DNA from 3 places in the Vibrio sp. T3Y01 genome. Region 1 is predicted to be linked to each of the others. Evidence: predicted binding sites of a transcription regulator. Region 1 holds the regulator's gene; each other region holds the start of a gene.
The links. The regulator CRP, encoded in region 1, controls carbon source genes, mostly activating them, when cyclic AMP is high. The targets are predictions, from matches to a motif close to TGTGANNNNNNTCACA.

Region 1 (7,587 bases):
CAGTGACTTACTGCTGCTCGATGAGCCAACCAACCACTTGGACTTGGATGCAGTAATGTGGCTAGAGCGCTGGTTACAAACCTACCCTGGTACGCTAGTACTTATCTCGCACGATAGAGACTTCTTAGATCCTATCGTCAATCGTATCGTGCATGTTGAAAACCAAAAGTTAAATGAGTACACAGGCAACTACTCATCGTTTGAGAATCAACGAGCGCAAAAGCTGATTCTGCAACAGGCGATGTACCAGAAGCAGCAAAAGCAGATGGCTCACATGCAGAGCTACATCGACCGTTTCCGTTATAAAGCTTCAAAGGCTCGCCAAGCGCAAAGCCGCATTAAAGCACTCGAAAAAATGGAACAAGTACTGCCCGCTCAGTTTGATAACCCATTCAGCTTTGAGTTCAGAGAACCTGACGCACTACCAAACCCAATCATGATGATGGATGAAGTATCTGCGGGCTACGACGACAACCTAATTCTAGAGAAGATTCGCCTTAACCTGGTTCCAGGCAGCCGTATCGGTCTACTGGGTCGAAACGGCGCAGGTAAATCGACGCTTATTAAGCTGCTTTCTGGCGAACTGAAACAGCAAGGTGGCGAGCTGAGCTACTCACAAGGCGTTAAGATTGGTTACTTCGCACAGCATCAACTAGAAACGCTGCACCCAGAAGAGACACCACTGCAACACATGATGCAGATTGCGCCTAAGCACACCGAACAACAGCTTCGTGATTACCTTGGTAGCTTCGGCTTCCAAGGCGAGAAAGCACTGGATAAAGTAGCGCCTTTCTCAGGTGGTGAGAAAGCACGTTTAGTGTTGGCACTGCTGGTCTGGCAAAAACCGAACCTGTTACTACTCGATGAACCAACCAACCACTTGGATCTCGACATGCGTCAAGCGCTGACGTTTGCTCTTCAGACATTTGAAGGCGCAATGGTTATCGTATCGCACGACCGTTACCTACTTCGTGCAACTACCGATGACCTGTACCTTGTACACGACCGCCAAGTTGCACCGTTTGACGGTGACCTGAACGATTACTACAAGTGGCTCACCGAACAGCAAAAAGTGGAACGCAAAGAAGCACAAGCACAGGCTCCAACGAAAGATGGCGCCAACAGTGCTGCTGCGAAAAAAGAGCAAAAACGTAAAGAAGCGGAGTTCCGTAAGTTAACCGCGCCAATCCGTAAAAAGCTGACTCAATTTGAAAAGCAGATGGATAAACTGACGCTTGCTCTTGAAGAAGCTGAACAACAATTATCCGACACTTCACTGTATGAAGCTGAAAATAAGGCTAAACTGAATGAAGTACTCGCTCTACAAGCGAGCAGTAAGTCACAACTGGAAGAAGTTGAAATGGATTGGATGTCCACTCAAGAAGAGCTTGAGCAGATGGAACAGGATATGGATAGTTTATGAGCCTAAAGCACGCCCCAATATCACTCACACTGGAAAGACTATGGCAATTTAGCCTTCAGTACTACAGTGTGCGTGGTGTTAAAGATGCGTGCTTAGCTTTGCAAAACCAATTCCACGGCAACGTCAATCTACTGCTGCTCCTCAAATGGCTTGATGAGCAGCAATTGTCTTTTGCAGAAGAAGAGTGGCACAAAGTGCAGCAGTGCTTAAGCCGCTCTGAGACTCTACTGCATAGCTATCGAGAGCTGCGCAAACACCTTAAAGAGCATGTTGTCGACTCTCTCTACCGTGAAGCCTTACAGTTTGAACTGCAACTTGAGAAGCAGCAGCAATCCGACCTTGTTGACTGTATCAACTCGCTGCAGCTATTCACCAATCAACAGACCCCACTGGCTCTGCAATATTGTCGTCTACTCGGGGCTGAAAACCTCTACGACGCATTTTCTGAACCCGCCCCTCAACCTTAACTCGTTTCTTTTCTCTTTTATCCAGTTCAGGCACAAGCTTGTCTGACACTGATACTTGTGATGTGAACATCAAAGGTAATGTTCATCACGGACAACGGTTAACTCGTTCAACTTTTATAATATTCAATCAGTTACCCATCCCTATTTTTGCATCGAGTCGCAGTGAAACGCTTGCGCTTATGCCGAGAATCAACCAAGCTCAAATAAAAACGTGGGCGCATCGCAATACTCAACACTTTTTAAAGCCCATAAAAAAGTACGGACTGTTTTATGACCATATTTACCGCAGCTGCTGGTTTATCTAATCCACACTTACAAACCTTAGTGCCAAGATTTATCAGAAAGCAGGTGTTGTTTCACCCTCAATGGCAAACCTTAGAAACACCCGATGGTGATTTTCTCGATCTTGCTTGGAGTGAGTCAGCAGACGGCGATAAGCCCAGCAGTAACAAACCTATCTTTATTCTGTTCCATGGACTGGAGGGCAGCTTTGAGAGCCCTTATGCCAACGGACTGATGAATGCATTTGCCAAAGATGGTTGGTTGTCTGTGATGATGCATTTTAGAGGCTGCAGTGGTAAACCGAACCGTTTAGCCCGTGCGTATCACTCTGGCGAAGTCGAAGATGCCCGCTTTTTTCTAAGACACCTGCACGCACAGTTTCCCAATAACCCTAAGGTGGCGGTCGGCATCTCTTTAGGCGGGAACATGTTGGCAAACTATCTTGCTGAGTACTCAGACGACCCCTTGTTGTCAGCAGCGACCATAGTGTCAGCCCCATTTGATCTGGCTTGTTGCGCGAGTCGCATTGAGAAAGGCTTTTCTAAGCTCTACAAGAAGTACCTGCTCAGCTCTCTCAAATCTAATGCCTTAAAAAAGATTAACCTACTGCAAGAGAAGCTCGATATCACCGCAGAGACGATCAAGAAAATTGATAAGCTGTACGAATTTGATGAACGTATCACCGCCCCCCTGCACGGATTCAAGAACGCTCAAGACTACTACGCACAATGTTCCGCTCTTCCTAAGCTCAATCAGATAAAACTACCGACCCAGATCATTCATGCCAAGGACGATCCTTTCATGACTGACGATGTGATTCCAAAATTCGTCCTACCGGATAACATCGATTATCGCTTGTTCCAGAAAGGGGGCCATGTCGGGTTCATTACAGGAAGTACGCTCAAGCCAAGGTTTTGGCTAGAAGAAGCGCTGCCTGCCTACTATGAAAGTATTCAAGATTCGGCATAACGGCTAAGCCTGCTAAATATAAACGCGAAACCTTGCTAAGATAGCGCAGTCCCTAATTGGGGTTGTACTGAAAACATCACTAGACACACTCATCAACATATCAATGAACATAAAAGAGAGAAGTATTTATGATCATCCCATGGAAAGACATTGAGCCTGATACGCTCGAAAACCTCATCAAAGAATTCGTCTTGCGTGAGGGAACAGACTACGGCGACGTTGAGATTTCCCTACAAAACAAAATTGATCAAGTGAAACATCAATTAGCTTCAGGTGAGGCCAACATTGTATTTTCCGAACTGCACGAGACCGTTGATATCCAGCTCACAAAACGCTTCTAAGCTGCGTTGAGAAAAGAGCCGTGTTATAGTGGAAAACGATTGCTAACAAGTAAGTTACTCATAAGACAAGGGTTGTCATGTCCGCTAAACATCCAATTATTGCGGTGACGGGTTCCTCAGGAGCCGGCACCACCACCACCTCAGAAGCCTTCCGCAAAATGTTCAATATGATGGACGTGAAGGCCGCTTGGGTTGAAGGGGATAGTTTCCACCGCTTCACTCGACCAGAGATGGACGTCGAGATCCGTAAGGCGCGCGAGCAAGGTAAGCACATCAGCTACTTTGGTCCACAAGCCAACGACTTCGGGGCCTTAGAAGAGTTTTTCCGTAAATACGGAAATGAAGGTACTGGCCAAGTACGTAGTTACCTACATACGTTTGACGAAGCTGTCCCTTATAATCAAATGCCGGGCACCTTTACGCCATGGCAAGATATCCCTGAAAATTCAGACGTGATGTTTTACGAAGGCCTGCATGGTGGCGTGGTTGATGGCGACATCAACGTATCTCAACACGTCGATCTGCTGATCGGCATGGTCCCTATCGTAAACCTAGAGTGGATTCAAAAATTCGTTCGTGACACTCGCGATCGTGGCCACTCTCGAGAAGCGGTAATGGACTCTATTGTACGTTCAATGGATGATTACCTTAACTACATTACCCCGCAGTTTTCACGTACACATATCAACTTTCAGCGTGTTCCAACCGTAGATACATCGAACCCACTCAACGCCAAAGGGATTCCAAGTTTAGACGAAAGCTTCGTAGTTATACGTTTGCGTGGTATCAAAAACGTCGATTTCCCTTACCTTTTGGCAATGATTGATGGCTCATTTATGTCTCGTCATAACACGCTAGTTGTGCCAGGAGGCAAGATGAGTTTTGCTATGGAGCTCATTGTAAGGCCAATCCTACAACAACTCATCGAAACCGGAAAAATAGGTTAACAAAACGACGTTCTGGTTGATTACTTTTCATACCGTGATCATGTGCACAATTTTGCGTAAAAAATCGTAGCTTGGTCACGATTAAAATCAAGAAATAGTACCTGAAAAAGGATACTATTCTTAAACGAAACACAAGATAGCTTGCAGCGCTCATCGAGTGCTCTTATCCTAAGAAGTCAATTCAGGCTTAGCTAAAATACGGAAAGCGGCAAGCATACCCTGCAGAGGAAGTGAGATATTATGGTTCTAGGTAAACCTCAAACCGATCCAACATTAGAGTGGTTCCTTTCACACTGTCATATTCATAAGTACCCTTCAAAAAGTACTTTGATTCATGCTGGTGAAAAGGCAGAAACCTTGTACTACATCGTTAAAGGTTCTGTGGCAGTTCTTATCAAAGACGAAGAAGGTAAGGAAATGATTCTTTCTTACCTAAACCAAGGCGACTTCATCGGTGAGCTAGGCTTGTTCGAAGAAGACCAAGAGCGTACTGCTTGGGTTCGTGCTAAATCTCCTTGTGAAGTAGCTGAAATTTCTTTCAAGAAATTCCGTCAACTTATCCAAGTGAACCCAGACATCCTAATGCGTCTTTCAGCGCAAATGGCAAGCCGCCTACAAGTAACTAGCCAAAAGGTTGGTGACTTAGCGTTCCTTGACGTAACAGGTCGTATCGCTCAAACGCTACTAAACCTAGCGAAACAGCCAGATGCAATGACTCACCCTGACGGCATGCAAATCAAGATCACTCGTCAAGAGATTGGCCAAATCGTTGGTTGTTCTCGTGAGACAGTAGGTCGTATCTTGAAGATGCTAGAAGAGCAGAACCTAATTTCTGCACACGGTAAAACTATCGTGGTATACGGCACTCGTTAATCTCGATTAACTGAGTCAAAAATATCAAAGCCACCAAATGCGAATTTGGTGGCTTTTTTATTACCTAAAGATCTAGAGTAGATGAGAAATCGCATCTCTAGGGCAAAGCCCGTACTTGTATCTTTCTTTAACCGTTGGTGCTTTCGAAGATCTTATCCGCCGATGCCGCAACAAAACCGGTGTAAAGCTCACCATTGGCCATTGGATAGCGCTTAGCGAACTCATAGAAGCCACCAGGAATCATCTCATTGCCTTCAACAAATGCCACTGGCACTTTGTCTGCCATTGTTGATGATTGCTCTAATAACACCTCTGGAGAGCCTTTTACCTCACCACCAGATGCGTTAATCGTAAAGCCAGCATCACTTAGGTAGTCATTTACTGCTTGTACTTCATCGAACTTGTTCAGTTGATTGACACTAACCGTGAAGTGGTTAGCACCGTAACCGTGAGCGGCTAACCAAGAAGCGTATTCGCTCTCTTTTGCTAACAGTTGGAAATCAGCGAAGCTCAAGTCCCAAAGGCGGCCACCAAATAGGAATTCATGCCCCTCTAACTTACTTGCATCAACCTGCTCAACCAATTTGGCAACGATCTGCTGTAATTCACTAGAACACTCTTCTACCTTCAACTCACTGATGAACACTTTCGGTTGTTTTGGATCTGGGTGTTCGTAGTGTTTAGCCACTAGCTTCTTGCTTTCAAACAGGTAATCGCCACATGCCTTATAACCTAACTCAAGGAAAGGTTTGGCTAATGTTTCGATACCAAGAGGAGCAACATTAAAAGTACGCAATGCAATGTGATCGTTGATCAGCGCTTCATCTTCTTTTAGCAAATGATGTACTTTCTCTGCGGATGGACAAAGCCTGTGAATGTAATCGTCCCATAGAGATTTAAAGAGTAGATCGGGCGTCATGGTGACTCCTTGTCAGAGGTTCTAGCAAGCTAGTAATTTGGATTAGAAAGGGAGAGACTGAGACACAAAGTCAGCAGCCATCAGCCTGTGACATACTTGTTCTATTATTATCTACCGCCCAATCTTGACGCTGAGCGTGGTTAAAACAAGGAAGCGATACGCTGCTTCCTTATTTCATAACTAATGAATGAGCCTTAGCTCAATATCAATCTAAACTACAGCTCGATACCTGGGCTAAACGTAGCTGGCAGTTGAGTTTCACCACCTTCCATTGAAGCCATTGGGTAAGCACAGTAATCTGCCGCATAGTAAGCACTTGGGCGTAGGTTGCCAGAAGCACCCGGACCACCAAATGGTGCATCACCACTTGCGCCTGTGAGTTGGCGGTTGCGGTTAACAATACCCGCACGGATATGGTCAACGAAGTATTCCCACTCAGAATCGTCTGTCGATACTAAACCTGCTGACAAACCAAAGCGTGTGTCGTTAGCTAATTCAACCGCTTGCTCTAGCGACTGATAACGAACCACTTGTAGCAATGGGCCGAAGTACTCTTCATCTGGCAGTTCAGCAATATTGGTTGCATCTATAATGCCTGGAGAAACAAACGCCGCTTCGCCTGCTTTTGCCTCTACTAGGCTGACACCACCTAACGATTGCAGGTTAGCTTGTGCGTCTAGAATAAACTTAGCGGCAGCTTCAGAGATTTGAGGCCCCATGAAAGGTGCAGGTTCAGCGAATGGCTGATCAACACGAATCTTTTGCGTCGCTGCGACCAGTTTGTCGAGTAGCAGATCACCCTTCTCGCCAACAGGAACATACAGGCGACGAGCACATGTACAACGTTGACCAGCACTGATGAACGCTGATTGGATAATGGTGTATACCGTTGCGTCTGCGTCACCGTATTGGTCACTGATCACCATAGGGTTATTACCACCCATCTCTAGTGCCAGCATCTTGCCCGGTTGACCCGCGAATTGACGATGCAGGATATGACCCGTATTAGCACTACCCGTGAATAGCACGCCATCAAGACCTTTAGCATCTGCTAGTGCGATGCCTGTCTCTTTAGCACCTTGCACTAGGTTGATTACGCCAGCAGGAAGACCCGCTTCTTGCCATAGCTTCATTGCGAACTCACCTGTCCAAGGCGTCTGCTCTGAAGGTTTGAATACCACTGTATTTCCCGATAGCAATGCAGGAACAATATGACCATTTGGTAGGTGGCCAGGGAAGTTGTAAGGACCAAATACCGCCATCACGCCCAATGGACGGTGACGAAGTACAATTTGGTTACCAGCCGCTTCACGTGATGCTTCCCCGGTACGCTCGTGATAAGCACGAATAGAGATAGCGATCTTGC
Region 2 (7,587 bases), on a different contig from region 1:
GAGCAAATCGTCCTTTATTCAGAGAAACGTGTTGCTTCTTACGTCGGTGATGACGATGAGCGCAGTGTACGACGTTACAATATCACCAAGCATATGCCCGAATATCTATATCTAGGCGTTGATCTTCTTGGCTCTATGGCACGTGCCAATGAATACGGTTTGGAACACAAGAACGATGCCAAGCTACGCGAAATCATTCGTCGCTATGACTTTTCTCGTTATGTAACCAATGAAGACATGGTGAAAGCGTGGGCGGCTCAACTAGCGAATCAAGTTTACTGGCTACGTCAGTTGGGTGAACAAGATGTGGTTGATGAGTTCGTCGATACCTTCAAAAAAGCGTATCCCGACGACAAGGACAAGAAGCTTTCAAGCCAACAATACGGTAATAAGATCTATGGCATGACACATGTCATCTTTGGTGATTCCGAATACTACCAACATCAAGTAAGCGAGCAAGAGCACCAATGGATCTACGATTACTTTAGAGAAAACATCGATACCATCCTACTGCGTGCAAAAGAAGATGTGATTGCCGAAGTTGGCTTGACCTTCCTACTTGCTGGCTTGGAAGATGATCCAGTAGTAGAGAAGACCCGCCTTGCAATCCAAGCCTCTATTGATAAGAAACACGGGATGATCCCTTCTATCACGGGTGACTTTGACCTTGAGTACGGCGAACATCGCAACGTATTGGCAATCATGCTACTCGATTGGCAACAAGTGAACGAAGCGCCAACGTTCAAGGGCAACCCGAAAGTGTTTAAAACGATTCCTTACGGGCTCATTGAAAACCAACCATTGAGTAGATAGAAACTCCAAGGTTTATCTACAGAATCTAAAAAGCCGCACACCTTTCGAGGCCTGCGGCTTTTTAATGTCTGTTACGTTACTACAACATCAATCCAAGAATAGTCGTCCATCAAGCTTCAGAGACGGCTTTATTCATCACTATCGTGAAATCCCCTTCTGTGTAACCTTCAATCAAAGAGACATCGTCACACAGCGTTTTACAGAAGCGATAGACGCCTTGAGGATGATAACTCATCAAGGTATTACGCGAAGGATATTGGCTTGAATTGAGCAGATTAAAAATCACCGCCTGATTCGCTAGTCCAAACATACGAGTAATCATATTAGTCAGATAATCAGAGTCGCGAGAGATATAATTCAGTGAGCCACTGGCAATAACTACATCGTGCGCTTCTAGATTCATTTTACTCATGTCACCCGCCATAAACTTGCAGCGAGCTTCTGTGTACTTTTGCTTGGCCGTTTTAAGGAAGCCAGAGTGTTGATCAACACCTGTGTATGATTGGATCCGGTAGATACTATCGAGCAGTTCAAACAGATCTCCGTAACCACACCCTAAGTCCAAAACACTTTTTTTCTCAAAGTCTGTAGCGCGCGCGATCACTTCGAAGCGACACAACTGGCTCTCTTCGTTGGTCCAACCTAGAGACTTTGCCCTATCCCCTTTCCAACGATGGGTTTGCTTTCGGTGATACCAATACACCTTAAAACGATCTCGCCAATGCATTACATGCAACTCAACCACATAATCAGACTAGCTAGGCTTCAGAGTCGTTAGTAAATAAGCCACCGATCTTATAACCAATTGCATAGCAAACCGCGGCAACGGTCACGAACACCAGTGCAGAAAAGAAGTACGCTGCCGATGCTGCTACACCCGCGCCCCAGACAACACTAAATACCAAACCGAGATAAGCTTCTTTTGGCCACTGAGAGATAGGAAACTGTTCACCACCAGCAATAAGATAAACCAACGCAAATAAGCCAATGAAGGTGGTAATAAGACCGATGAGGACGCGCATGTTCATGGGAAGACCTTTGATTAATTGGACTTGGTTGCTTTTGTTCTGGTGAAAACCGATTGTTCTTAATCGAAGCCGAACGTTATTAATCGCAACCTAATGATATTGAAGTATATCGGATAAAACAGGCTTGCTCTATTACTCTTCCGAGTGAGCCTGAAACGCAATAGAAGCGGTGAGAGAAGTGGCAACTCCGAATTCACTTAACGAGCAGACACAAAAAAGCGGGCACCCTTCTTACGTAAACTCCGTAAGTAAGGTGCCCGCTTTTAGTGAATTTAGCTGTTTTTGCTAAACCTAGCTTAAAGCAGGATGAAGATACCCGCTAAACATGCACTCATTAGGTTTGCTAGCGTACCAGCAGCTACCGCTTTCAAACCTAGGTTAGCAACTTCAGCACGACGCTCTGGTGCCATTACGCCGATAGAGCCCAGTTGAATCGCGATAGAACCGATGTTAGCAAAGCCACATAGAGCAAATGTCACAATCACTTGGCTGTGTTCAGATAGCAGTGCTTTGTTCTCTACGAAGTCGATGAAAGCAACAAACTCGTTCATTACGATCTTCTGACCAATGTAAGAACCCGCCATTAATACTTCATCACTCGGAATACCGATTAGCCATGCTAGTGGTGAGAACAGGTAACCGAAGATTGCTTGCAGCGTGATACCCGCAAAGCCGAACGTATCACCTAGGCTTTCTAAGCCAGTGTTTACCATGGCAATCACACTCACAAATGCAATCAACATCGTACCAACGGCTACCGCAACCTTCATACCGTTCATCGCGCCGCTAGCCAATGCATCAATTACGTTGCTTTGGTCAGCTTTATCTAGCTCAATGTGGTCGTAGTCACTCGGTGTGCTACGTTCAGGAACGATGATCTTCGCCATTAACAAGCTACCCGGAGCCGCCATGAAGCTAGCAGCAATGAGGTATTTAAGTTCAACACCCAAGCCTGCATAACCACCAAGCACACTACCAGCTACCGATGCCATACCACCTGCCATTACAGCAAACAGTTCAGAACGAGTCATAGACTTTAAAAAAGGACGAATAAGAAGAGGAGACTCACCCTGAGAAAGGAAGATATTACCAGTCGCTACCAGAGATTCAGCTTTACTTGTGCCAAGCAGTTTTTGCACCGCTCCACCTAAGATTTGAATCACTTTCTGCATGATGCCTAAGTAATAAAGCGCAGAGATCAAAGCACTGAAGAAGATAATGATTGGAAGTACGCGAACCGCGAAAATGAAACCTTCAGTAGCAAGATCACCGAAAAGGAAAGCAATACCCGCGTCAGCAAAACCAAGCAGGCTAGAAACACCATTACTTAGACTTGTTAACGCTAACTGTCCCCATGGGAAATACAAAACTAAAGCTGCGAAGCCGATTTGAAGTAGTAGTGCACGAGTCACCGTTTTCCAGTTAATCGAAGAACGACTTTCAGATAGCAGGTACGCGCAAGCAATCAGTGCAATAACACCGACAAAACCAAATAGAATATTCATAATGTGTCCTAGTAATCCTTATAGAGTGAACATGAGCCAAGCGAATGACATCAAAGGAACAGGACAAAGAACCGCAAGCAAAACGCTACGCGATGAAGGGGCTAACAAAGTTAGCGACTGTAACAACGAGTTGTTCATGTAAAAAATCACCTTATACAAGCAGTGGAACGTAGCTGGTCCGGTCCGTGGGGTCATTCACATATCCATGTGACGGCTTGTATTGGCTAAGCACCGGCTTAAAACCGGAAGAGAAGTATAAACAGTTGATTGAGACTTTCATCACATTTTTTAACGCAAACGATCGCGCGGTCATAAAACATACAAAACGAACTAATTACCGCGATAATTCACTTTGTTAGTAATAAATAGGATAAGTACAAGTCACACTAAAACAAAAAGCCACAGAGCGTGGCTTTTTCAAAATATGATAGAAAACGAAAGTGATTAGTTTAGCAATGCACTTTTCACTTCAGTGTCTTGGAAGATTTCTTCGAAGCGTTGTTTATAAATAAGTTGCATCTCATTGATGATTGCACCGCCATCAGGCACATCATTCTCGCCTTGGAAGTTTTTGCTGAGTAACTTTTTGCCCGCTTCATCATAAATAATCACATTAACGTTGTACCAAGAATTGTCCGTGAACGCGTGAAAGTCATACTTCCATTCATTCAAGACGAACATCATTGATTTATTGTTGAACGCTTTCATCTGCTCAGCGACCTTGGTGATATCCTCTTCCGGTGTCGTTTCTACCGACTCAACGGCTACTTGCTGTTTTTTCAAGCCTGCTACTAATCTATCCGTTAAAAACTGAGACATTGGCTGCTGTGTCGCCGTGTTGTAGGTATAAGGAATACCTAATGAGCTGCGAATAATACCTTCGAACTTTGGCTCTTTATCGTGATCGAGAACGTATGGTCGCTTGTCGATCACAGCTATAGTCAGCGCTTTTTCTTGCGGAACTTCATTGAGTTGAGGCGCACTCTGCTCTGCGGTTAATACTGTTGCACAGCCAGAAAGCCCTAGAGATACTGCAGCAAGCAGTAAACTGACGAGTTTTTTCATTAGATTTACCTATCTTATTGTTTTGAATAGGCTGTTCTAACAAACATTGCCTCGCTCCGTAAATATTCATCAAATCAATAATTTATATAATCTTTATTTCTATAAATTAGCTCACACATCAGGTTGAATTTATTGAGTCGTCAATCAATAAAACGCTAAGTAACAAGCCCTTGTAAATGAGAGTTATGAAATGAACAAAATATGTTCAACCCATGTAGATCACCAAGTAAGCTCTTAGTTAATTCTGTGTGATTATTAGCAGTTTTCTGTGCTCTACCTCATTTACCGTGACTTCAAGATTCATCTTAAGTTTAGATACGTATATACTTTGTAGGTATCTCACCAAATAATATCTATAAAATACGAATAGAGCTGATCAGATATAACAGCCTTGAGACTAAGAGAGGAAACACGTGAAGAAAATGGAAGCTCCGCACGATATGAACATTGGAGCTAAATTCAAAACAAATAGACACGGTTATGTGACAGTAGTTGAATATTATAATACTCATACTGTTATCGTCGCGTTTGAAAACACCGGAAATATTCGAGCTATCAGTGCGGCTAAATTACGTACAGGCCAACTAACTGATCGTTCGGTTGCTCCTGAGTCAATTATGATTGGCGAACAGGTTGAATCGGTTAAACACGGAATATTAACCATTACTCAAGTTGAGTCTGAAAATATTGTTGTGTTAACAAATGCTGACAATGAAGAAATTAGAATGCTATTGCCAGCAGTACAAAAAATGAAAGACAAAGTTGAAGATATTGATGAAGATAAACTTGAAGCATCAAAACCAACTTCTCTAAGCCAGTTAACTAAAAGAAGTAAAAAGACTAAAGACGTTAATAGCATGCTTAAGAAAATGCTTACCGATTACGGAAGATACGATTAATTCAACATTTAATCTTAGCTAAACCTTTCAAGATTCAAATTCTAATATCCAAATAAAGATCCTCCTCCCTATCTAAATAAAAGACGTTGCATATTCAAGTGAGAACTTAATTTGATCAAGATCCCACTCTGAATTTCTCGCGCAATTTAACGAGATCTGCGTCACAATCTCATTTTGACTTTGTGACGCAAGTCTTATTGAAATCTCAATATTTCCATTAATATGCTCCCACACAATAAGAGAACGAAGTTTCTCAAACCTTAAAATCCAATCGAGACAAATATTATGAAAAAGATTCTTGTAGTTTGCGGTAACGGCCTTGGTACTTCTCTAATGATGGAAATGGCAGTGAAAGATGTGGCTAAGAAAATTGGTTTTGAAGCTGAAGTTGATCACGAAGATCTATCTTCTGCAGCATCAAGCACTGCGGATATCTGGGTTGCTGCAACTGACGTTGCGAATCAACTAAAAGAAGCGGGTAAAGAAAACATCATCAGTCTACAAAATATTTTTGACAAAGCATCAATCGAAGAACAACTAAAAACTTTCATGTAAGGTCAAAATTATGCAAAACTTTTTCGAGTTTATGCTTGGCTTATTAAAAGAGCCAGCAATCATGGTGGGTTTAATTGCTTTCATTGGCTTAGTTGCACAGAAAGCAGATATTTCTACCATTCTTAAAGGCACAATTAAAACCGTAATGGGTTTCCTAATTTTAGGTTTTGGTGCTGGTGCTCTAGTTGGCGCACTAAATAATTTCTCAGTAGTATTTACTGAAGCATTCGGCGTAAGTGGTGTTATTCCAAATAACGAAGCAATTGTGGCATTAGCACAAGAAGCATTCGGTTATGAAATGGCTCTAATTATGTTCTTCGCATTCGTTGTAAATATTTTATTGGCTCGTTTAACACCTCTAAAATATATTTTCTTAACGGGTCACCACACAATGTTCATGTCTATGCTGGTTGCAGTTATCCTGTCTACAGCGAACATTCAAGGTACAGCTCTAGTTGCAATTGGTTCGATCATTGTGGGTTCACTGATGGTTATCATGCCTGCACTTGCTCAGAAATACACAGAGAAAGTAATGGGTACCGATCAACTAGCGATGGGTCACTTCTCAACATTCTCATACCTAGTGTCTGGTTTCATTGGCAGTAAGTTCGGTGACACCTCAAAAACAACTGAAGACATTAATGTACCTAAGAGCCTAATGTTCCTACGTGACACGCCTGTCGCAGTAGCAACAACCATGGCAATCTTCTTCATGTTTGCTTCGATTGTGGCTGGCGGTGAGTTCGTAGAAACCGTTTCAAATGGTCAAAACTGGGTTGTGTTCACATTCATGCAGTCTCTTGTGTTTGCCGGCGGTGTTTACATCGTACTGCAAGGTGTGAAGATGTTAATTGCTGAAATCGTTCCTGCATTTAAAGGTATCTCAGACAAACTAGTACCTGGCGCAAAACCTGCTCTAGACTGCCCAATGGTATTCCCTGTGGCACCAAACGCGGTACTAATCGGCTTCCTTTGTTCTTTCGCTGCTGGCCTACTAGCAATGGCAGTACAAGGTGCACTTGGTTGGACAATCATTGTAGCGGGCGTCGTTCCTCACTTCTTCGTAGGTGGTGCGGCAGGCGTTTACGGTAACGCAACTGGCGGCCTACGTGGTGCGATTCTAGGTTCATTCACTCAAGGCCTATGTATCTCTTTCTTGCCTATGCTACTGCTTCCTGTTCTTGGCGGACTTGGCCTTGAAGCAACAACATTTGCTGACTTCGACTTCGGTGTGGTTGGTCTGATTCTAGGGTGGATTGTTTCATGAGTTTATTCGATTTAGTCGGTAACCAAGGCGTTATCATCAACTCTGAAGAAAACCTAACGGTTGATGCTGCGATTGATGTGACATGTTCAACACTACTAGCGAGCAACAAGATTGAAGCAAGCTACGTTGAAGCCATCAAACAAAAGCACAAGGACATTGGCGCGTACTATGTTCTAGCTCCAAAGATTGCAATGCCTCATGCTCGTCCTGAAGACGGCGTAAACGAAGCATCACTGCAGGTGACTGTATTCAAAAAAGGTGTTGATTTAGAGTCGGAAGATAACGGCGACGTTTACCTTTCAATCACTCTAGCGGCAATGGATTCAGATAGTCATATCCATACCATCATGGCGCTATCAGAGCTGTTCCAAAATGATAATGACATTGATGCCATTATCGCTGCAGAAACAGAGCAAGAGATCATCGAGATCTTAAAGCGATACTAACCTCGATAT
Region 3 (7,587 bases), on a different contig from region 1:
GTTGGCTTACATCAGCCACTTGTATACGACTGATAGGCCCTTGTTGGTCTATTAGTCGGTATACCGCCGCACTGTTTAGTTGTTTAACTAAGTCTACGTTACCTATTTGTCCGCCATTCATACTTAATTGTGCTCGTATTGTCCATTAACAACAGTCGCTTTAACGTTAAAGTCTCGGTCAAATACAGCTAGGTTTGCAACCATGCCTTTTTTGATTCGACCTAGCTTGCTTTCTACACCGATAGCCGTAGCTGGGTATAGCGTAGCCATGCGAAGAGCTTCGTCTAAAGCGATACCAGCGTGCTCAACTGTATTCTGAACTGCTTCAATCATAGTCAGAGCTGAGCCGCCCAGTGTGCCGTTTTCATCAACACACTTACCATCTCGGTAATATACTTTCTTACCGACAAAAATAAAGTATTCCATGTCAGCACCTGCAGGAGCTGTGGCATCCGTCACTAATACCAACTTTTCTCCCTTGATTTTGTGCGCAATTCTGATGTTTGCGTAATCAACGTGGAAGCCGTCGGCGATGATGCCTGCGTATACTTCTGGCGTATCGTAAATTGCGCCAACCACACCTGGTTCACGACCAACCATAGGCGTCATTGCATTGAATAGGTGCGTTGCGAATGTGATACCAGATTCGAAACCTTGGCGTGCTTCTGCATAAGTTGCGTTGGTGTGACCGATAGAAACAACAACACCAGCTTTGTGCAGACGCTCGATATGCTCTGGGTCGTTCAGCTCAGGAGCCAGTGTTACTTTCGCAACAAGGTCGCTGTTCTCACAGATAAGCTCAATCATCTCGCTGTCAGACTTACGAATATGATCAACGCTGTGAATGCCTTTTTTTGCAACGTTTAGGTATGGACCTTCAAGGTGAAGACCTAAAGATTGGTTCTGGTATTGGTTGTGGTACTCACGAGCAGCTGTGATAACAGCGCGCATGTCTTCGTCTGAAGAAGTGATCAGAGTCGGTAAGAAGCTAGTACAGCCTGATTTGAGGTTGGCTTTGTGCATGATCTGCATTGTTTCTGCAGTGATCTCATCGTTCAGCATTACACCGCCACAACCATTAAGTTGTAGGTCAATGAAACCTGGGCTTAGGTTTGCTCCGTCTAGGTCGCGAACCTCGATACCTTCCGGTAATTCAGAGATAGGGCAGACTTTTTTGATCAGTTCGTTTTCGATTACTACAGCATGATCGGTTAGAACATCACTACCAGTGTAAATTTTACAGTTACTTAGCGCGTACATAGTCAGCTAATCCTTATTTCGTCAGATCTTTTAAATTCGTTCGTTACCTAAATGTGGACTTAGTTTGCGAGCATCATTTACGTAACGATTTATCTTTTATGGGCAAACGGCTTCAAAAAGGGAAGCGATTTTAAGTGTTTGAAAAATATGTGAACAATTCATTGTTTTTATGATTATGGGTTAAGAAATATCAGTAAGTTAGCTGGCTTTTAAAGCTGAACATAACCCACTCTTGACCCAATAGTTAGATTTGGATTTTATCTATAAATGTTCATTTTTTTGAATGATAAAATAAGTTTTATGATCTCGCTAGCAAAAACCTCTGGATTTGGTAAAAACTGGTGATTACGATCACAAATGGTAAGGTTTTAATTTGCGGAGCAAAATTAATTGAATACACTGAATAGGACTAAATTGAGCGACTAAAATAAGTTTCTCAAACGAATTCTAAAAAATCCTATAGGGGGAAACAACTGGTGAATATTCTAGGATATGCACAGAAGCTAGGTAAGGCGTTAATGCTACCTATCGCAACGCTTCCGATTGCGGCGCTTCTATTACGTTTAGGTCAAGGCGATCTACTTGATATTCCATTCATGGCGCAAGCTGGTGGTGCTATCTTCGGTAACCTACCATTGCTATTTGGTCTAGGTATCGCGATTGGTCTTTCTAAAGACGGTAACGGCGCAGCGGGTCTTGCTGGTGCAGTTGCTTACTTCGTTCTAACAGCGACAGCGACAACGATTAACGCTGACGTTAACATGTCTTTCTTCGGCGGTATCTTCGCAGGTATCATCGCGGGTCACTCTTACAACGCTTTCCATGCTACACGTCTTCCTGAGTGGCTGGCATTCTTCGCAGGTAAACGTTTAGTACCAATCATGGCTGGTCTATTTGCACTTGTTGCAGGTGCTGTGTCTGGTGTGGTTTGGCCTGGTGTTCAATCTGGTCTAGACGCACTGGCTCACGCAGTATCAACGTCTGGCGCTATCGGTCAATTCGTTTACGGTACTCTTAACCGTGCACTTATCCCTGTAGGTCTACACCACGTATTGAACTCGTACTTCTGGTTCGGTATGGGTACATGTCAAGAAATCATCGTTGCTGGTCAAGGCGCATTCGCTAACATCACTCAGCTTTGTGTTGACCCATCTCTAGCTAAAACTCTAGTTGTTGGCCAAGAGCACACATTCACATTCGCTAACTCTGTAACTCCAGAAATCACTACTGTTGTTAAAGAAGTTACTGACACTGTTAAGTCTGGCGACCTACACCGTTTCTTCGGTGGCGATAAAGGTGCAGGCGTATTCATGAACGGTTTCTTCCCAGTAATGATGTTCGGTCTACCAGGTGCTGCACTTGCAATGTACCTAGCAGCTCCTGCTGAAAAACGTAGCCAAGTTGGTGGTGCACTATTCTCAGTAGCATTCTGTTCATTCCTAACTGGTATCACAGAGCCGCTAGAATTCATGTTCGTATTCCTAGCTCCTGCTCTATACGCAATGCACGCTGTATTCACTGGTCTGTCTCTAGTTGTTGCTAACATGTTTGGTACTCTGCACGGTTTCGGTTTCTCTGCTGGTCTTATCGACTTCGTATTGAACTGGGGTCTAGCAACTAAACCTCTAGTACTTCTAGCAATCGGCCTTGGCTTCGGTGCTCTATACTTCTTCACTTTCTCTTTCGCAATCCGCGCTTTCAACCTGAAATCGCCAGGTCGTGAAGATGACGAAGAAGCTGCAGCTCCAGCTGGTGACGCTCCAAAAGGCGACCTTGCACGTCAATACCTAAAAGCTCTAGGTGGTCACGACAACCTAACTTCAATCGACGCTTGTATCACACGTCTACGTCTAACTCTTAAAGACCGCTCTGTTGCTGACGAAGCCGTTCTTAAGAAGCTAGGTGCTAAAGGTGTTGTGAAGCTAGGTGAAAACAACCTACAAGTTATCCTAGGCCCACTTGCTGAAATCGTAGCTGGCGAAATGAAAGCTATCGGCGCAGGTGAAGACCTATCTGATGTAAAACTTCCATAGTAAGGAAGTACTTAACTGAGCAGTCATTAATACTCTCAAGTAAGTGTCAAATTGAAAGCCTCCCATAAGGGAGGCTTTTTTGTATCTGCAGTTTAAGTCTTTGGGATACGGTTCGTTCTATTCTTCATCGAATAGCAGAAATAATCGTAATTAACGGACGGTTCTTATTGTGCAAAGGCGAAGAATTGTGGATGATTAGCAACAATGATCTTTCTATCTAGAGCTGACGCTAAAAGTGGCGCTTGGCTAGGAGATAAAAGATAACTTTCTCTGACAATACTAAATACATAGAGGTGCTATAGATGAGTGAAGCTGAGGCTCGTCCATCGAATTTCATTCGCCAAATTATTGATAAAGATTTAGCGGATGGTACACACAGTAGCGTGCATACTCGTTTCCCGCCGGAGCCAAATGGTTACCTGCACATCGGTCACGCTAAATCTATTTGCTTGAATTTTGGTATTGCTCAGGACTACCAGGGACAATGTAATCTTCGTTTCGATGATACAAACCCTGAAAAAGAAGACGTTGAATACGTTGAGTCAATTAAGAATGATGTAAGCTGGTTAGGCTTCGAATGGTCTGGTGACATTTGTTACTCATCAAACTACTTCGATACGCTTTACGCTTATGCTGTGGAATTAATTAATAAAGGCTTAGCGTACGTTGACGAGCTAAGTCCTGAGCAGATCCGCGAATACCGTGGCACGCTAAAAGAGCCAGGTAAAGCAAGCCCATACCGCGACCGCAGCCCTGAAGAGAACCTAGCGTTATTTGAAAAAATGCGTGACGGTGGCTTTGAAGAAGGTAAAGCGTGTCTGCGTGCCAAGATCGACATGAGCTCATCATTCATGGTAATGCGTGATCCTGTTATCTACCGTGTTCGTTTTGCTCACCACCATCAGACAGGTGACAAATGGTGCATTTACCCAATGTACGATTTCACTCACTGTATCTCTGATGCGCTGGAAGGTATTACGCACTCAATCTGTACTCTTGAATTCCAAGATAACCGTCGTTTGTACGACTGGGTTCTAGATAACATTACGATCGATTGCCAACCTCGTCAGTACGAGTTTAGCCGTCTGAATCTTGAATACACGGTGATGTCTAAGCGTAAACTAAACCAACTTGTGGTTGAAAACCTAGTTCAAGGTTGGGATGACCCACGTATGCCGACTATCTCTGGTTTACGTCGTCGTGGTTTCACTTCTGCGTCTATTCGTGAGTTCTGTAAGCGTATCGGTGTGACTAAACAAGAGAACATGATTGAGTTCGGTTCACTTGAGTCTTGTATCCGTGATGACTTGAACGAAAATGCACCACGTGCAATGGCTGTTCTAGACCCGGTTAAGATCGTGATTGAAAACTACGATGCAGACAAGGTAGAAACACTAACAGTTGCTAACCACCCGAACAAACCTGAAATGGGTACTCGTGAAGTACCGTTTACTCGTGAAGTTTGGATCGAGCGTGATGACTTCCGTGAAGAAGCAAACAAGAAGTACAAGCGTTTGGTTCTAGGTAAAGAAGTTCGTCTACGTGGTGCTTACGTAATTAAAGCAGAGCGTATCGAGAAAGATGCAGAAGGCAACATTACAACTATCTTCTGTTCTTACGATGACGAAACGCTAGGTAAGAACCCGGCAGATGGCCGCAAAGTGAAGGGTGTTATCCACTGGGTATCTGCTGATAAAGCACTGCCAGCTGAGATTCGTCTATACGATCGTCTATTCACTGTTGCAAACCCAGCTGCTGCGGATGATTTCGCTGCAACGATCAACCCAGAGTCTCTGGTTAAGTTGAACGGTTTTGTTGAGCCTAGCCTAGCGGAAGCCGCTGCAGAGCAAGGTTTCCAGTTTGAGCGTACAGGTTATTTCTGTGTTGATTCAACAGACTCTAAAGCAGATGCGCTAGTATTCAACCGCACGGTTGGCCTACGTGATACTTGGGGTAAAGCTGAAGCATAATTGCTAACGCTAACAAGTTGTCTAATAAAAAACCGGCTTAGTGCCGGTTTTTTTGTATCTGAATAATGCGTGGATCTAAAGAACAATCTAGCAGACTTTCAGCCCAATATAAAAAACGCTGACCGAAGTCAGCGTTTGTTTAATTTTTCGGTTTGTGCGCGTCTGGGTTGCCTTTGCAATCACCCGTCATGCTTTTACCGTAAAGGTATAAACTGTGGTTCGTTAGCTGAACGTTATAGCGCTTCGCTATCTCTTTTTGTCTCTCTTCGATGATGTCATCAGAGAACTCGATAACTTCGCCACAATCTAGACATACTAGATGATCGTGGTGGTGCTGTGTTGAAAGTTCAAATACAGACTTACCGCCTTCGAAGTGGTGGCGAGTTACAATGCCAGCATCATCGAATTGGTTTAATACTCGATAAACGGTCGCAAGCCCGATCTCTTCACCTAAGTCGATCAGCTTTTTATATAAATCTTCAGCACTAATATGTTGGCAGTCTGGTTGTTGTAATACTTCTAAAATTTTGAGCCTTGGGAGGGTCACTTTAAGACCAGCATCTTTTAGCGCTTGATTATTGTCTGACATATACTTTCCTGTTGATGATCTGCAGCAATTAACAGAATTCAATATTAATACCATTATAGTTTAGTCAGGCATAACAATAAACCACGAACTTCAAAGGGTTACTAATCAACATCACAATCTGTTTTGTAAATTGGAAGTATCTCACTTATAGTGGAGGTACGACCAGTCAGGGTGGCGGTAATTCTAATATGAACACGGAATGTTGTTATGAATAAGCAACTTGCAAAAATATACAAACCAAACATCGTAAAATTCGCTCTTAATATTTGGCCTCCATTTTGGGGAGCAGGGATAAAGATAGCCCATATTAGTTCGGATTTTAGGGTAGTAAAAACAGTGCTTAAGTTGCGCTGGTGGAACAAAAATGCCAATCGTACTCAGTATGGCGGCAGCATATTTTCCCTAACGGATCCTGTTTACTCATTGATGTTAATGGGAATTTTAGGTGAAAGGTATTATGTGTGGGACAAAGAGGCGAGCATTAACTTCATCAAACCTGGTCAGTCAGATCTGTATGCAGACTTTGAAATAAGCCAAGGTCAGCTTGATGAGATTTACCGTCAGACTCAACTTGGTGAGAAGTGTTTTCCTGAGTTTATTATCTATGTCAAAGATAAGCAGGGTAATGTGGTCTCAGAAATTCAGCGTACGCTTTATGTCAGAAAGAAGCCACAATTCAGAGATGATGACGAAGCACTAGAAGCAGAGTGCTAATTTAGACAGACAGAACTTATATAGACAAATAGAAAAAAACCTCCAATTAGGAGGTTTTTTCATATCTAGAGAGTTGTCACTAATTGTAACAATGGACAACTACCAGATAATTAGTCTTCAAGCTCTGCTAGGCACATCTCTTCGTGGATTTGTTTAACCCAGTTAGATACACGCTCATCAGTTAGCTCTGGTTGACGGTCTTCGTCGATACATAGGCCAACGAATTGGCTGTCATCGCCTTCAACTAGACCTTTAGATGCTTCGAACTCGTAGCCTTCAGTAGAAGTGTAACCTAGGATAGTACCGCCTTTCGCTTCAACGATGTCACGGATAGTACCCATAGCATCACAGAAGTATTCTGCGTAATCTTCTTGGTCACCACAACCAAAGATAGCAACAAGCTTAGTTGAGAAATCAATAGCTTCTAGCTCTGGGAAGAAATCATCCCAATCACATTGTGCTTCGCCGTAGTACCACGTAGGGATACCAAGCAGCAGTAGATCGAAGTTATCGATATCTTCTTTGCTGCTTTTTGCAATGTCTTGAACGTGAACGAGCTGTTTGCTCAATTGCTTTTGAATCATCTTAGCAACAGCTTCAGTGTTACCTGTATCGCTACCAAAGAAGAGACCTACACTTGCCATAGAATCATTACCTTTCATTTTGTCTGTTGTCGGTGTAATAAAGTTCGGAGGGGAATCGTTAGATCCCAGTTCCTTCCCAGCTTAGTTGGATTATCCCTTTGGCGATAAAACCTGCACAGCCAAGGAAAAGTACTAACCACACAATGCGACGACCAAATGGAGGAACATTTCCTTGCTTGAGAACGTCCTTAATTGCCATGCCGATCAAAAAGAAAATCGCGGCAAATAGGAGATCTAAACCAACAGATTCAATGATGTTCATGTAGTCGTAAAGCATGGGAACCTTATATACCAATTTTGCTTGGGCGCACTATATCACTGTTGCGAGATAAAGTTAATGTGCAGTGATTACTCAACTCTCATTTATCTGCATGAAA

Region 2: F0232_RS13175 (NupC/NupG family nucleoside CNT transporter) is a predicted target of CRP. The motif match lies at 3,615-3,630, and genes of this name have one in related genera.
Region 3: nagE (N-acetylglucosamine-specific PTS transporter subunit IIBC) is a predicted target of CRP. The motif match lies at 1,601-1,616, and genes of this name have one in related genera.

Annotation. Positions count from the first base shown of each region.
Region 1 is NZ_VTXJ01000033.1:13,039-20,625, forward strand. Features, by position in the region: gene F0232_RS23670 (ABC transporter ATP-binding protein) at 1-1,423, shown strand, start outside; gene F0232_RS23675 (TIGR02444 family protein) at 1,420-1,890, shown strand; gene F0232_RS23680 (hydrolase) at 2,161-3,141, shown strand; gene F0232_RS23685 (YheU family protein) at 3,270-3,482, shown strand; gene F0232_RS23690 (phosphoribulokinase) at 3,560-4,429, shown strand; gene crp (cAMP-activated global transcriptional regulator CRP) at 4,670-5,302, shown strand; gene F0232_RS23700 (DUF1338 domain-containing protein) at 5,430-6,221, opposite strand; gene astD (succinylglutamate-semialdehyde dehydrogenase) at 6,437-7,587, opposite strand, start outside.
Region 2 is NZ_VTXJ01000010.1:138,202-145,788, forward strand. Features, by position in the region: gene F0232_RS13160 (DUF3541 domain-containing protein) at 1-813, shown strand, start outside; gene F0232_RS13165 (class I SAM-dependent methyltransferase) at 923-1,540, opposite strand; gene F0232_RS13170 (hypothetical protein) at 1,572-1,841, opposite strand; gene F0232_RS13175 (NupC/NupG family nucleoside CNT transporter) at 2,138-3,346, opposite strand; gene F0232_RS13180 (hypothetical protein) at 3,791-4,411, opposite strand; gene F0232_RS13185 (hypothetical protein) at 4,834-5,310, shown strand; gene F0232_RS13190 (PTS sugar transporter subunit IIB) at 5,596-5,865, shown strand; gene F0232_RS13195 (PTS ascorbate transporter subunit IIC) at 5,876-7,132, shown strand; gene F0232_RS13200 (PTS sugar transporter subunit IIA) at 7,129-7,578, shown strand.
Region 3 is NZ_VTXJ01000011.1:34,923-42,509, forward strand. Features, by position in the region: gene F0232_RS13650 (ROK family protein) at 1-121, opposite strand, end outside; gene nagA (N-acetylglucosamine-6-phosphate deacetylase) at 124-1,260, opposite strand; gene nagE (N-acetylglucosamine-specific PTS transporter subunit IIBC) at 1,737-3,293, shown strand; gene glnS (glutamine--tRNA ligase) at 3,596-5,263, shown strand; gene fcrX (ferric iron uptake transcriptional regulator FcrX) at 5,403-5,852, opposite strand; gene F0232_RS13675 (DUF4442 domain-containing protein) at 6,060-6,566, shown strand; gene fldA (flavodoxin FldA) at 6,677-7,210, opposite strand; gene F0232_RS13685 (DUF2788 domain-containing protein) at 7,269-7,487, opposite strand.